One region of the Streptomyces sp. NPDC005791 genome, then DNA from elsewhere that is predicted to be linked to it. Evidence: riboswitches for the same ligand, from Rfam matches in the RefSeq annotation. Region 1 holds a riboswitch; the other holds the start of a gene.
What was found. A riboswitch is a leader RNA that binds a small molecule or an ion and turns the genes downstream of it on or off. The one in region 1 is predicted to bind glycine.

Region 2: it holds a riboswitch for glycine, as region 1 does, so the genes downstream of both, gcvT (glycine cleavage system aminomethyltransferase GcvT) here and gcvP (aminomethyl-transferring glycine dehydrogenase) in region 1, are expected to answer to the same signal.

What each region holds. Positions count from the first base shown of each region.
Region 1 covers NZ_JBIAIP010000016.1:5,799-13,147, forward strand. The annotation lists gene ACFYSH_RS27315 (FHA domain-containing protein) at 1-702, shown strand, start outside; gene ACFYSH_RS27320 (MerR family transcriptional regulator) at 744-1,484, shown strand; gene ACFYSH_RS27325 (bifunctional nuclease family protein) at 1,538-2,011, shown strand; gene ACFYSH_RS27330 (MerR family transcriptional regulator) at 2,180-2,797, shown strand; gene ACFYSH_RS27335 (DNA polymerase IV) at 2,873-4,330, shown strand; gene ACFYSH_RS27340 (PRC-barrel domain-containing protein) at 4,246-4,623, opposite strand; glycine riboswitch at 4,756-4,851, shown strand; gene gcvP (aminomethyl-transferring glycine dehydrogenase) at 5,045-7,349, shown strand, end outside.
Region 2 covers NZ_JBIAIP010000002.1:288,631-295,979, forward strand. The annotation lists gene ACFYSH_RS05615 (enhanced serine sensitivity protein SseB) at 85-861, opposite strand; gene ACFYSH_RS05620 (AAA family ATPase) at 1,091-1,753, opposite strand; glycine riboswitch at 1,926-2,023, shown strand; gene gcvT (glycine cleavage system aminomethyltransferase GcvT) at 2,191-3,306, shown strand; gene gcvH (glycine cleavage system protein GcvH) at 3,418-3,795, shown strand; gene glyA (serine hydroxymethyltransferase) at 3,814-5,073, shown strand; gene ACFYSH_RS05640 (L-serine ammonia-lyase) at 5,230-6,615, shown strand; gene ACFYSH_RS05645 (PP2C family protein-serine/threonine phosphatase) at 6,612-7,349, opposite strand, start outside.

The DNA of each region.
Region 1 (7,349 bases):
AAGTTGTTCGGAAAGAGTGCCCGCGAGGACAGCAACAACGCTGCCCGCCACCGCGCTCCGCGTCAGGGTGCCGAGGAGCAGGGCTCGGAGCGCCCGCTCTTCCGCGACGAGGTCCAGGGAGCCGTCGGCGGGGCCGGCGCGCCGTCCGGTCCCGGAGGCGCGGGCATAGGTTCCATGTCGGCCTGCTCGAGGTGCGGGCATCGGAATGCCCAGGCCAGCCGTTTCTGCTCCAACTGCGGTGCGCCGCTGAGGGGCGGAGTGCCCGAGCGTGCCTCGGAGACGACCTCGACCATCTCGATCTCCGGTATCGAGGCGTACGAGGCCGAGGCGACGGGCCAGACGGCCCTCCCCTCGCTCTCCCCGGAGGCTCAGGCCGCGGTCGACGCCCTGCCGGCCGGATCCGCGCTGCTGGTGGTCCGACGGGGACCGAACTCCGGCAGTCGCTTCCTGCTGGACGGCGACCTCACGACGGCCGGCCGTCACCCGGAGAGTGACATCTTCCTCGACGACGTGACCGTGTCGCGGCGTCATGTGGAGTTCCGCAGGAGCCCGGAGGGTAGTTTCACCGTGGGCGACGTCGGCAGCCTGAACGGCACGTACGTCAACCGCGAGCGCATCGATTCCGTCGCGCTGACCAACGGCGACGAAGTCCAGATCGGAAAGTACCGGCTGGTCTTCTACGCGAGCCAGCGGGGCGTGTGACCTCCCTCGGACTCCGTCCGGGGGGACCCTCAGGAAGGTCCATGCTGCGAACACCCACAGGCGGTGCCGGTAACGGCACCGCCGCCGCAGGCGAGCGCGCGATGAGCATCGGCACGGTGCTTCTGCAGTTGCGCGACGAATTTCCCGAAGTCACCATCTCCAAGATCCGCTTCTTGGAGGCGGAAGGCCTCATCGAGCCTCAGCGGACGCCGTCGGGCTACCGGAAGTTCAGCCCTGCGGACATCGAGCGGCTTGCTCAGGTGCTGCGCATGCAGCGGGACCACTACCTGCCGCTCAAGGTCATCCGTGAGCACCTGGAAGCCCTGGCCCGCGGTGAGCAGGCGGTACTGCCTTCCGGTGGGCAGGGTGAGCCCGTGGACGCCTTCCGCGACCAGGGGCCGGGGCAGGCCACCGCCGCCCGTATCGGACGCTCCGAGCTCCTGGCCGCCGCTGAGGCCAGCGAGGAGCAGCTCGACGAGTGGGAGTCGTACGGGCTGATCGTGCGCGCCCCGGGGGGCAGCTACGACGCCGAGGCGGTGACGGTGGCGCGTCTGGTGGCGGACCTGGGCAGGTTCGGTCTGGAACCTCGGCATCTGCGGGCCGTGAAGGCTGCCGCGGAGCGCGAGGCGGGGCTGGTCGGGCAGGTCGTCGCGCCGCTGCGTCGGCATCGGAATCCGCAGACCAGGGCCCATGCGGAAGCCACAGCGAAGGAGCTTGCGGAGCTCTCGATCCGGCTCCACGCCGCGCTCGTGCAGAGTGCTCTGAAGGCCGACTTCCACTGAGGGCGCAGGAGCCCGACTATCCAAACATGGCGGGCACGTCCTAGGGTTGCTGTGTGAACGAGCTCGACGTTGTGGGTGTCCGGGTGGAAATGCCCTCCAACCAACCGATCGTGCTCCTGCGTGAAGTGGGAGGCGACCGGTACCTCCCCATTTGGATCGGCCCTGGGGAAGCGACTGCGATCGCCTTCGCCCAGCAGGGCATGGCTCCGGCCAGGCCGCTGACCCATGATCTCTTCAAGGATGTGCTCGAGGCGGTAGGCCAGGAGCTCACCGAGGTCCGCATCACGGACCTGCGGGAAGGGGTCTTCTACGCGGAGCTGGTCTTTGCCAGTGGGGTGGAGGTGAGCGCCCGGCCGTCCGATGCCATAGCGCTCGCCCTGCGCACCGGTACGCCGATCTACGGCAGTGACGGTGTGCTGGACGACGCGGGAATCGCCATTCCGGACGAGCAGGAGGACGAGGTGGAGAAGTTCCGCGAGTTCCTCGACCAGATCTCGCCGGAGGACTTCGGCACGAACAGTCAGTGACCGTCCTGCGGTGGCGGTGTCAGCGCATTCGACAAGCCGTTCCCTGAAAGCACTCAGGGGAAACCACCCTCAGGGTGATTATCACTCGGCGTGCCGAGTGTGGCGATCGTTGACGCACCCCTGGTGACTGCCTACCTTCGAGGTGGCAGGTCAAGGACGGAGGTCGGCGTGAGAAGCAGCGGCGACGGTACGGTCGCGGGTGGACCGTATCGGCAGCACGGCAGTGCGGCCGACCATTCCATCAGACAGCCGGTTCAGCCGGCGGCGGTGGCGGCGGACGGTGTGGCAGTGGCAGGGGACATCGGCTACCGGGGGCCCACGGCGTGCGCGGCGGCCGGGATCACCTACCGCCAGCTCGATTACTGGGCGCGTACGGGACTCGTGGAGCCGAGCGTGCGTCCGGCGTACGGGTCGGGGACACAGCGTCTCTACAGTTTCCGGGACGTGGTCCTCCTCAAGATCGTCAAGCGGTTCCTGGACACGGGCGTCGCCCTCCAGAACATCCGCACCACCGTTCAGCACCTCAGAGCCCGCGGATTCTCGGATCTCGAGCGGATGACTCTCATGAGTGACGGGGCGACGGTCTACGAGTGTTCCTCGCCCGACGAGGTCGTGAACCTGCTCCAGGGCGGCCAGGGCATCTTCGGTATCGCGGTCGGTGTCGTCTGGAAGGACGTCGACGCGGCCCTGTCCCAGCTGCACGGGGAGCGCGTCGACACCGGGGAGACCCTGATCGGTCACAACCCCGCTGACGAACTGGCACGGCGGCGCAATCGCGCGGGCTGAGGAGCCGGGGCAGAGCGGGGTGGTGCGAGTGCCGGGCAGGGCGGTTGTCAGTGGTGTAGGGCAGCATCGGTCCATGTGAGAGCCGCGCCGACCATCCTGCATCTGGACATGGACGCCTTCTACGCCTCCGCGGAGCAGGCCGCGAAGCCCAGCCTCCGTGGCAAACCCGTGGTGGTGGGTGGACTGGGGACGCGCGGAGTGGTCGCCACCGCCTCGTACGAGGCTCGGCGACTCGGCGTGCATTCGGCGATGCCGACGGCACAGGCGCGGCGGCTCGCGCCCAACGCCGCGTACCTCGTCCCGCGATTCGCCCTCTACCGGGCCGTCAGCGATCAGGTGATGGAGCTTCTCGGACGGCTGTCACCGCTCGTCGAGCCGCTCAGCCTGGACGAAGCCTTCGTCGATCTTGAGGCCGGGGGCGTGGCCGACGACTCGGCCTCCGCGCGTGCGGTCGGTGAGCACCTGCGCACCGTGATCAGGGACGTCACAGGACTCAGTGGTTCGGTCGGCCTCGCCGGCTCGAAGATGCTGGCCAAGATCGCCTCCGAGGAGGCGAAACCTGACGGGCTGCTCCTGATCGAACCCGGCACCGAGCGCCAGCTCCTCGCGCCCATGCCCGTGCGCACCCTTCCGGGTGTGGGGCCCGCCACCGGCGACCATCTCCGACGCGCCGGTATGACCGTCGTCAGCCACCTCGCGGAGGCGGGCGAGGCGGAGCTGGTACGGCTGCTGGGCAAGGCACACGGCGTCTCGCTCCACCGCATGGCGCAGGGCTACGACGACCGTCCCGTCGTCGCCGAACGGGACGCCAAGTCCGTGTCGGTCGAGGACACCTTCGACGTGGACCTGCACGACCGCGTGCGCGTCCGGGCGGAGGTGGTGCGTCTCGCCGACCGCTGTGTGCAGCGGCTGCGAGACGCCGGACGGTCGGGGCGGACCGTCGTCCTCAAGGTCCGCCGCTACGACTTCTCCACGCTCACCAGGTCCGAGACCCTGCGCGGCCCCACCGATGACCCCACGGTGGTCAGGGAGGCCGCTGCACGGCTTCTGGAGGCCGTGGACACGACCGGCGGCGTACGCCTGCTCGGCGTCGGCGTCACGGGGCTGGCGGACTTCACCCAGGAAGACCTCTTCGCCCAGGCGGCCGACGCGGAGCACGCCGCCGGGGAGTCGGCGGCCGCCGACTCCCCGGGCGAGCGGGACACCACGGTGGAGGGGGCGGAAGACCGGGAGGGCGAGGAGCCGCCGGCCTCCCGCCGCTGGCCGGCCGGACACGACGTACGGCACGACGTCCACGGCCACGGTTGGGTGCAGGGCAGCGGCGTCGGCCGGGTCACCGTGCGCTTCGAGGAGCCGTGGACGCGTCCCGGCCGGGTACGTACGTTCCGCATCGACGATCCGGAGCTGCAGCCGGCCGATCCGCTGCCCCTCGTGCGGTACCCGGCGGACTACTCCTCGTGGCCGGCGAGCTTGCCGAAATCCCTGTCCGGGCCCGTCCCGGCGGAGGGCGAGGGTGAGGTGTCCAGCCCGTAATGACGGTAGAGCTGCAGTTCCTGCTCAGGAGACAGATGGCGGCCCACGCCGAAGTCGGGCGCGTCCTTGATCAGGGCCCGGTCGAAGGGCACCAGCAGGGAACCGTCGACGAATTCACTCGGGTCCAGCGGGACGAACGCGTCCCTGGTGAAGAGACCGGTGCGTACGGCGGCCCACTCGGGCACCCCGGTGGCGTCGTCGAGATAGACCTCGTCCACCGTTCCGATCTTTGCCCCTTGACGGTCGAAGGCCTTGCGGCCGATCAGGCTGCGCGGATCGATGTCGGTCTGCACGGTGCCTCCCACTGGTCACGACGGCATCAGGTGGTCGCGGCTGCTCCACAGCACTACGAAAGGCCAGATCCGTGTGGTCGGCCACTCGAGACGGCCCGCGCCGGCCTCGCTGGTAGGCTGGAACACGGCTGCTGACCCTGTGCGGGAGAGTTCTCCGGAGTCATCCGGAGGCGCCGAAGGAGCAACTCCTCCCCGGAATCTCTCAGGCCCCCGTACCGCACGGACGAGGTCACTCTGGAAAGCAGGGCGGAATCCGTACGGCACGCGCCGCGACGGGTACCTCCCTCACCGACGGTGAAAGCCGGTATGCCCCAGGGCGCGCCGGTGAAGCTCTCAGGTCGAGATGACAGATGGGGAGGCCGTTCGGGCAGCCACGCCGTGGCGCCCCTCGCAGGTCGTGACAGACCAGGAGGCCTCCATCATGACCCCCCGTCGCACTCCGCTCTCCCAGCTGGAGCAGGGCATTCCGTTCGAGCAGCGCCACATCGGGCCTGATGCCGGGGCGCAGGCGAAGATGCTCGCCCAGGTCGGCTACGGCTCCCTCGACGAGCTCACCGCCGCCGCGGTGCCCGACGTGATCAGGAGCGCGGAGGCGCTGAACCTCCCCGAGGCCCGCACCGAGGCCGAGGTCCTGACCGAGCTGCGCAGCCTGGCCGACCGCAACCAGGTGCTCGCCCCGATGATCGGGCTCGGCTACTACGGCACGTTCACCCCGCCGGTCATCCTGCGCAACGTCATGGAGAACCCCGCCTGGTACACGGCGTACACGCCGTACCAGCCGGAAATCTCGCAGGGCCGGCTCGAGGCTCTCCTGAACTTCCAGACGGTGGTCGCCGACCTCACCGGACTGCCGACCTCGGGCGCCTCACTCCTCGACGAGGGAACGGCCGCCGCCGAGGCCATGGCGCTGGCGCGACGGGTCGGCAAGGTGAAGGACGGCGTCTTCCTGGTCGACGCCGACACCCTGCCGCAGACCATCGCGGTGATCGAGACCCGCGCCGAGCCGACCGGTGTCGAGGTCGTCGTCGCCGACCTCAGCGACGGAATCCCGGCACAGATCGCCGAGCGCGGCGTCTTCGGTGTGCTGCTCCAGTACCCGGGCGCCTCCGGTGCCGTACGGGACATCAGGCCCGTCATCGACCAGGCGCACGAGCTGGGCGCGATCGTTTCCGTCGCCGCTGACCTGCTGGCTCTTACGCTGCTCACCTCGCCGGGTGAGCTGGGGGCGGACATCGCCGTCGGCACCACGCAGCGCTTCGGTGTCCCGATGGGCTTCGGCGGACCGCACGCCGGCTTCATGGCGGTACGCGAGAAGTTCGCCCGCAGCCTGCCCGGCCGACTCGTCGGGGTCTCCGTCGACGCGGACGGCAACAAGGCCTACCGTCTGGCACTGCAGACCCGCGAGCAGCACATCCGCCGCGAGAGGGCCACCAGCAACATCTGTACGGCGCAGGTGCTGCTCGCCGTCATGGCAGGCATGTACGCCGTCTACCACGGGCCCGAGGGGCTGCGGACGATCGCCCGGCGCACCCACCGGTTCGCCACCGTCCTGGCCGAGGGGTTGCGCGCCGCCGGAACCGAGGTCGTGCACGACACCTACTTCGACACCCTCACGGTCCGGGTGCCGGGCACGGCGGCCGATGTGGTCGCCGACGCGCGTGAGCGCGGGGTCAACCTGCGCCTCGTGGACGCCGACCACGTCTCCGTGGCGTGTGACGAGACCACCACGCGCACCCGTGTCGCCGCGGTCTGGGCGGCCTTCGGGACCGGTGGCGACATCGAGGCGCTGGACGCCGAGGCGGCCGATGTGCTGCCCGAGGGTCTACTGCGCACCGACGACGTCCTCACCCACCCGGTGTTCCACCGGTACCGCTCCGAGACGGCGATGCTGCGCTACCTCCGCAAGCTCGCCGACCGTGACTACGCGCTGGACCGCGGCATGATCCCGCTCGGCTCCTGCACCATGAAGCTCAACGCGACCGCCGAGATGGAGTCGATCACCTGGCCCGAATTCGGTGCGCTGCACCCCTTCGCGCCGGCCGAGCAGGCACAGGGCTTCCTCACCCTCATCCGTGAGCTGGAGGAGCGCCTCGCCGAGGTCACCGGTTACGACGCCGTCTCCATCCAGCCCAACGCGGGCTCGCAGGGCGAATTCGCCGGACTGCTGGCCGTGCGCGCCTACCACCGGGCCAACGGGGAGCACGGGCGCACCGTCTGCCTGATTCCGTCCTCCGCGCACGGCACCAACGCCGCGAGCGCCGTGATGGCCGGCATGAAGGTCGTCGTGGTGAAGACGGCGGACGACGGTGAGGTCGACATAGAGGACCTCCGGGCCAAGATCGCGACCCACCGCGACGAGCTGGCCGTCCTCATGATCACCTACCCGTCCACGCACGGTGTCTTCGAGGAGCACGTCGCGGACATCTGCGGCGAGGTGCATGACGCCGGTGGTCAGGTGTACGTGGACGGCGCCAACCTCAACGCGCTGGTCGGCCTCGCCAAGCCGGGGCATTTCGGCGGCGACGTCTCCCATCTGAACCTGCACAAGACCTTCTGCATCCCGCACGGCGGCGGCGGTCCGGGCGTCGGTCCGGTCGGGGTGAGGGCCCACCTGGCGCCGTACCTCCCCAACCACCCCCTCCAGCCCGCGGCGGGCCCGGAGACCGGCGTCGGCCCGATCTCGGCGGCGCCGTGGGGCTCGGCGGGTATCCTGCCGATCTCGTGGG
Region 2 (7,349 bases), on a different contig from region 1:
CGCGGGGCGGCCTCGTCATCCAACCAGCTTATGCGCCGCCCCTGACACCGCCGTGACGCCACGTGGCAGTACGGGCCTCGGAGTTCAGTACTCGTCGCGCCGGTAGAAGGGGCGTACCTTCTCCAGCATCCAGTCGCCGACCGGGTCCTGTGCCACGTCGAGCAGGAGGAGATTGACCGGCCAGGGCACCTGGATCCGGCCCAGCGCGCGACCCACGGCTTCCAGCGGGACGCTCTGCTCCGCGGCGTCCCGCACGACGAACTCGACGCCGACGAACAGGACGGGGCTGTCCCCCTCGATGCTGGCCAGCGCCCGGCGCGCGGTGCTCACCACGCCGATCGCCTGGAATTCCTCGGACACGGCGGACAGGAACGCGACGGGGTCCTCCTTCCAGTCCGGCTCGTACAGCCGTACCCGGCCGCCGCTCGCGGGACCGTCCAGCGGGGTGCGCCCCACCCTGCACAGCTCGGCGACGGCGGGCGGCGGCAGGGGCACCCCGACGGCACCGCCCGGATTGACCGCTATGCCGAGCTGCGGGGGGAGTCCACGCGCGAACTCACGAGCCGGCGCGACGGTGAAGGAGAGATGGTTGCCGACACACTGGAGGAACTGCGCCTCGGAGCTGAAGACGGGGACGTACGCGCCGCCGCCTATGTCGACCGTCGGCAGGTCGAGATCCTCGCTGTCGGGCCCCCCGCCGTTCGGCAGGGGCACCCAGACATGGCTGCGGCCGAGCACCTCGACCAGCCGCCCGGCCGCCCCGGGTACGCCGAGCGAGGCACTGAGCACTTCCTCGAGCTCGTTGGCCGGCCACCCCTGCGGCGGCTGCGACGGGGCCTGGGCCTGGGCCGGAATGTCCACGGTGTCTGTGTCCCTTTCTCGCCATGCTGTGCGGCTGAAACCTTAGACGCCCTCGCACCGCGAGGGCAGTGCCGCAGGCCGGAGCGGTGCCCTGCCCGCCACACCGTCCAGATTTCGGACAGCCCGCGAAGGACACGCGAACTGTGCGTATGCGAACGGTGACACCGAGGACCGGGCCGTCGTGTTCCTCCTGGGTCCGGGCCCGCGACTACTCCTGCGGAGGCCGCGCCTACGGGAAGGAGATCCGGCCGATCGCCGCCGCCGCCTCCCGGTCGAGCAGCACCGCCGACGCGCACCCCTGCGGCAGCAGCCCGCTCTCGGTGTCGCGCAGCAGCCGGCCGACCGCACGCCGGTGCCGGGCGAACGCGTATCGGGACACCCCGCGCCCCCGCTCCCGCTGCCCCTGCCGGGCCACCTTGGGGGTGACGTCGAGCAGGACGAGATGGAGGGCGCTGCCGCGGCGCCGGGCCTCGCGCGCCAGCCAGCGCCGCACCCAGGCCTGCGTACCGCAGTCGTGCACGACGACGGATCCGCCCGACCGCAGAGCCCGCCACAGCCCGGCGTAGTGCGCGGCGCGCACCAGGGGGCGGTACAGGGCGTACGGGAGTAATCCGGGCAGCGTCGCCGCCCATCGGTCCCGGGTGTCCTGGGAGTCGATCCCGTGTTCCCGGGCCGCCCGCCGGATCAGCGTCGACTTCCCACTGCCGGGCAGCCCCGAGACCACCACCACCTCGCCGGCCGCGAAGTCCAGATCCCGCGGTCCGCCGCCACTGCCCCGCAGATCACGCACCACCGGAGCGGCTCCCCCCATCGGCACCCGGGCGGGTCCGTCCGGCTGCTGGGGCATCGCACCGCGTGCCGCCCCCGCGGTAGTCGCGTGCTGCAACGTCATCGCCTTCCCCCTGCCGAGTCACCCACTGACCTGCCCATGAAGTGTAAAGAAAAGGTAATGCGGCACAACCGGTTCCACCCGGACGTGTCGGGACCGGCACCGGTCCGACCGCGACGCCCCACTCTCCCCCAATGCGTGCGATGATGACCCCGCCAACTGCATACCGGCCGTTTGAATCCGCGCGGGAGAGTCCCGGTCACCGTGTGCGCCGGGCGCCGAAGGAGCAAGATCCTCCCTTGAATCTCTCAGGCCCCGTACCGCGTGGATGAGGCAGATCTGAAAAGCGGGCCGCTGCGCGGCTCCACCCAAGGTGCAAGCCGACCCTGACAGGGCTGTCCCGGTCAGGACCCTTTCAGGGGCTCTCGGCGAACCTCTCAGGTTCCGATGACAGATGGGGAGGGATCCGCCCCCTGTCGTCATGCCCTGGAGCCATGTCCATGAGCACTGCCCCCCGTCTCACCGCCCTCGACGCACTGCACCGGTCCCTGGGCGCGACCATGACCGACTTCGCCGGCTGGGACATGCCGCTGCGGTACGCGAGCGAGCGCGACGAGCACAACGCCGTACGCACCCGGGCCGGCCTCTTCGACCTCTCGCACATGGGTGAGATCACCGTCACCGGCCCGCAGGCCGCGGCTTTCCTGAGCTATGCGCTGGTCGGCGACATCGCCACCGTGGGCGTGGGCCGGGCCCGCTACACGATGATCGTGGCGGAGGACGGCGGCATCCTGGACGACCTGATCGTCTACCGTCTCGGCGAGACCGAATACATGATCGTCGCCAACGCGGGCAACGCCCAGCTCGTCCTGGACACCGTCACCGAGCGCGCCGGGGGCTTCGACGCCGAGGTGCGGGACGACCGCGACGCGTACGCGCTGCTCGCCGTCCAGGGCCCCGACTCCCCCGCCGTACTGAAGTCGGTCACCGACGCCGACCTGGACGGGTTGAGGTACTACGCCGGGCTCCCCGGAACGGTCGCCGGCGTCCCCGCACTCATCGCCCGTACGGGCTACACCGGCGAGGACGGCTTCGAGCTCTTCGTGGCTCCCGCGCATGCCGAGCAGCTGTGGAAGGCGCTGACCGAGGCAGGCGCGCCCTACGGCCTGATCCCCTGCGGGCTCTCCTGCCGCGACACGCTCCGCCTGGAGGCGGGGATGCCGCTGTACGGGCACGAGCTGACCACCGCGCTGACGCCCTTCGACGCGGGCCTGGGCAGGGTCGTGAAGTTCGAGAAGGAGGGCGACTTCGTCGGCCGCGAGGCACTGTCCGCCGCGGCCGGACGGGCGGAGTCCTCCCCGCCCCGCAAGCTCGTCGGCCTGGTGGCCGAGGGCCGCCGGGTCCCGCGCGCCGGTTACCCCGTCGTGGCCGGCGGGCAGGTCGTCGGCGAGGTCACCTCCGGCGCGCCGTCGCCCACCCTGGGCAAGCCGATCGCCATGGCCTACGTGGACGCGGCACACGCCGCGCCCGGCACCGAGGGTGTCGGGGTCGACATCCGGGGCACGCACGAGCCGTACGAGGTCGTGGCGCTGCCCTTCTACAAGCGCCGCAAGTGACGCGGTGCGGCGCGCGTCCGGCGCGGCGCGCCGCGCACGTGACGCATTCGTGTCTCACACCGTAAGACCACCGTTCATCAGCACTGCCTCGCGTACAGGAGAATTCAGGTCATGAGCAACCCCCAGCAGCTGCGGTACAGCAAGGAGCACGAGTGGCTGTCGGCCCTCGAGGACGGCGTGGCCACGGTCGGTATCACCGAGTTCGCGGCCAACGCGCTCGGTGACGTCGTCTACGCCCAGCTCCCGGAGGTCGGTGACACGGTGACCGCGGGCGAGACCTGCGGTGAGCTGGAGTCGACCAAGTCGGTCAGCGACCTGTACTCGCCGGTGACCGGCGAGGTGACCGCGGCCAACCAGGACGTCGTGGACGACCCGTCGCTGGTGAACTCCGCCCCCTTCGAGGGCGGCTGGCTGTTCAAGGTGCGCGTCGCGGAGGAGCCGAAGGACCTTCTCTCCGCCGACGAGTACACCGCGTTCTCCGGCAACTGAGACCTTAGGGACCCACTGATGTCGCTTCTCAACTCCTCCCTCCACGAGCTGGACCCGGACGTCGCCGCCGCCGTCGACGCCGAGCTCCACCGTCAGCAGTCCACCCTCGAGATGATCGCCTCGGAGAACTTCGCTCCGGTCGCGGTCATGGAGGCGCAGGGCTCCGTCCTCACCAACAAGTACGCCGAGGGCTACCCCGGCCGCCGCTACTACGGTGGCTGCGAGCACGTCGACGTGGTCGAGCAGATCGCGATCGACCGCATCAAGGCGCTCTTCGGCGCCGAGGCCGCGAACGTCCAGCCGCACTCGGGTGCGCAGGCCAACGCCGCCGCGATGTTCGCGCTGCTGAAGCCGGGCGACACGATCATGGGCCTGAACCTGGCCCACGGCGGTCACCTGACCCACGGCATGAAGATCAACTTCTCCGGCAAGCTCTACAACGTGGTCCCGTACCACGTCGACGAGACCGGCGTCGTGGACATGGCAGAGGTCGAGCGCCTCGCCAAGGAGTCGAAGCCGAAGCTCATCGTGGCCGGCTGGTCCGCCTACCCCCGCCAGCTGGACTTCGCCGCCTTCCGCCGCATCGCGGACGAGGTCGGCGCGTACCTGATGGTCGACATGGCGCACTTCGCGGGCCTCGTCGCGGCGGGCCTGCACCCCAACCCGGTGCCGCACGCCCATGTCGTCACGACCACCACGCACAAGACCCTCGGCGGTCCGCGCGGTGGCGTGATCCTGTCGACCCAGGAGCTCGCCAAGAAGATCAACTCGGCGGTCTTCCCCGGTCAGCAGGGCGGCCCCCTGGAGCACGTGATCGCGGCCAAGGCCGTCTCCTTCAAGGTCGCGGCGACCGAGGAGTTCAAGGAGCGCCAGCAGCGCACCCTGGACGGTGCCCGCATCCTCGCCGAGCGCCTGGTGCAGCCGGACGTCACCGAGGTGGGCGTATCCGTCCTCTCCGGCGGCACGGACGTCCACCTGGTCCTGGTCGACCTGCGCAACTCCGAGCTGGACGGCCGGCAGGCCGAGGACCGGCTCCACGAGCTGGGCATCACGGTCAACCGGAACGCCGTCCCGAACGACCCGCGGCCCCCGATGGTCACCTCGGGCCTCCGCATCGGTACGCCGGCCCTGGCCACCCGTGGCTTCCAGGCCGAGGACTTCACCGAGGTCGCGGAGATCATCGCGGCCGCGCTGAAGCCCACGTACGACGCCGACGCCCTGAAGGCCCGCGTGATCGCGCTGGCCGAGAAGTTCCCGCTGTATCCCGGCGTCAAGTAGTCACCCGCCGTTTGCACACCGGGTGGGGGCATCGCGCACACTGAACACAGTGAGCCCGGTGCCCCCACCCCTTTGCCCCGCGCTCCCGGGCCCACCCGGCCCGTCCCGCACCACCCGGCGGACAACGTCGTCCACCAACGCCTTAGGAGTACCCCCGTGGCCCTCTCGGTCTTCGACCTCTTCTCGGTCGGCATCGGCCCGTCCAGTTCCCACACGGTCGGCCCGATGCGCGCGGCCCGCATGTTCGCCCGCCGCCTCAAGAACGAGGGCCTGCTGGCCCACACCGCGTCGGTCCGGGCGGAGCTGTACGGTTCGCTCGGTGCGACCGGCCACGGCCACGGCACCCCCAAGGCCGTCCTGCTGGGCCTGGAGGGCGAGTCGCCCCGCACGGTCGACGTCGAGGGCGCCGACGCCCGCGTCGAGGAGATCCGCGCCTCGGGCCGCATCAACCTCCTCGGCATGCACGACATCCCGTTCGACGCCGACGATCAGCTGGTCCTGCACCGGCGCAAGGCCCTGCCGTACCACGCCAACGGGATGACGGTCCTCGCCCACGACCACGAGGGTGCCCCGCTGCTGGAGAAGACGTACTACTCGGTGGGCGGCGGCTTCGTCGTCGACGAGGACGCCGTGGCCGGCGAGAACCCGATCGTGCCCGACGACACCGTCCTCAAGCACCCCTTCCGCACGGGCGACGAACTGCTGAGGCTCGCCCGGGAGACCGGCCTGTCCATCTCCTCCCTGATGCTGGAGAACGAGAAGGCCTGGCGGACCGAGGACGAGATCCGGGCCGGTCTGCTGGAGATCTGGCGCGTCATGCAGGCGTGCATCGCGCGCGGCATGTCCCGCGAGGGCATCCTGCCCGGCGGCCTGAAGGTCCGCCGCCGCGCGGCGAACTCGGCCAGGCAGCTGCGTGCCGAGGGCGACCCCCAGACGCACGCGATGGAGTGGATCACCCTCTACGCGATGGCCGTCAACGAGGAGAACGCCGCCGGCGGCCGTGTCGTCACCGCCCCGACCAACGGCGCGGCGGGCATCATTCCCGCCGTCCTGCACTACTGGACGAACTTCGCGGCGAGCGGCTGCACCGAGGCGGAGAAGGACGACAGCGTGGTCCGCTTCCTGCTGGCCGCCGGTGCGATCGGCATGCTCTTCAAGGAGAACGCCTCCATCTCGGGCGCCGAGGTCGGCTGCCAGGGCGAGGTCGGCTCCGCCTGCTCCATGGCCGCCGGCGCCCTCGCCGAAATCCTGGGCGGCTCCCCCGAGCAGGTGGAGAACGCCGCCGAGATCGGCATGGAACACAACCTGGGCCTGACCTGCGACCCGGTCGGCGGGCTCGTCCAGATCCCGTGCATCGAGCGCAACGGCATGGCGGCGGTCAAGGCGGTCACGGCGGCCAAGATGGCGTTGCGCGGTGACGGCAGCCACAAGGTCTCCCTGGACAAGGTCATCAAGACCATGAAGGAGACGGGCGCCGACATGAGCGTCAAGTACAAGGAGACCGCCCGGGGCGGGCTGGCGGTGAACATCATCGAGTGCTAGGGCGTGTCAGTCGCCGGCCGGGGCACGCTCATCGCCAGGAGCGCGGTGTCGTCGTCGAGTCCCTCGCCGAAGGAGTCCAGGAGTGCGGTGAGCGTGCGGACGGCGTCGGGAGCCGAGGTGGGTGCGAGGGCCCGTGCGAAGTCCAGGAGCGCTTCGTCGCCATAGCGTTCGCCTGCGCGCGGGGTACGCGCCTCGGTCAGACCGTCGGTGTAGAGCAGCAGTGTGTCCCCGGGACGCAGATCCACGGTGGCCGTGGTGAACTGCGCGTCCGGTACGACTCCGACCAGCTGACCGCCCGGTGTGGACACGTAGTCGGCGTTGCCGTCGGACCGCAGGAGCACGGCCGGCGGATGGCCGCCGCTGGCCAGGACGACGTGGAAGCCCACGTCGTCCCCCTGGGGTGCGAGCAAGCCGAAGATCACGGTGCAGAAGGGCGGCTCGTCTTCCTGCGAATGCTGGTCGAGCGCGGTGTTGAGGTTGGCCAGGACCGTGGCCGGCACCGGATCGGAGACCGCCGCGGCACGCAGGGTGTACCGCGCCAGGGACGTCACCACGGCCGCGTCCGCGCCCTTCCCGCGCACGTCACCCATGAAGAACGCCCAGTGGCCGGCGGCCAGCGGGAACAGGTCGTAGAAGTCCCCGCCCACCTCGTCGGAGGATGCGAAGTGGTACCGCGCGGCGACGTCCAGACCCGGAACAGGCTGGAGAGCCGGCGGGATGAGGGTGCGCTGCAG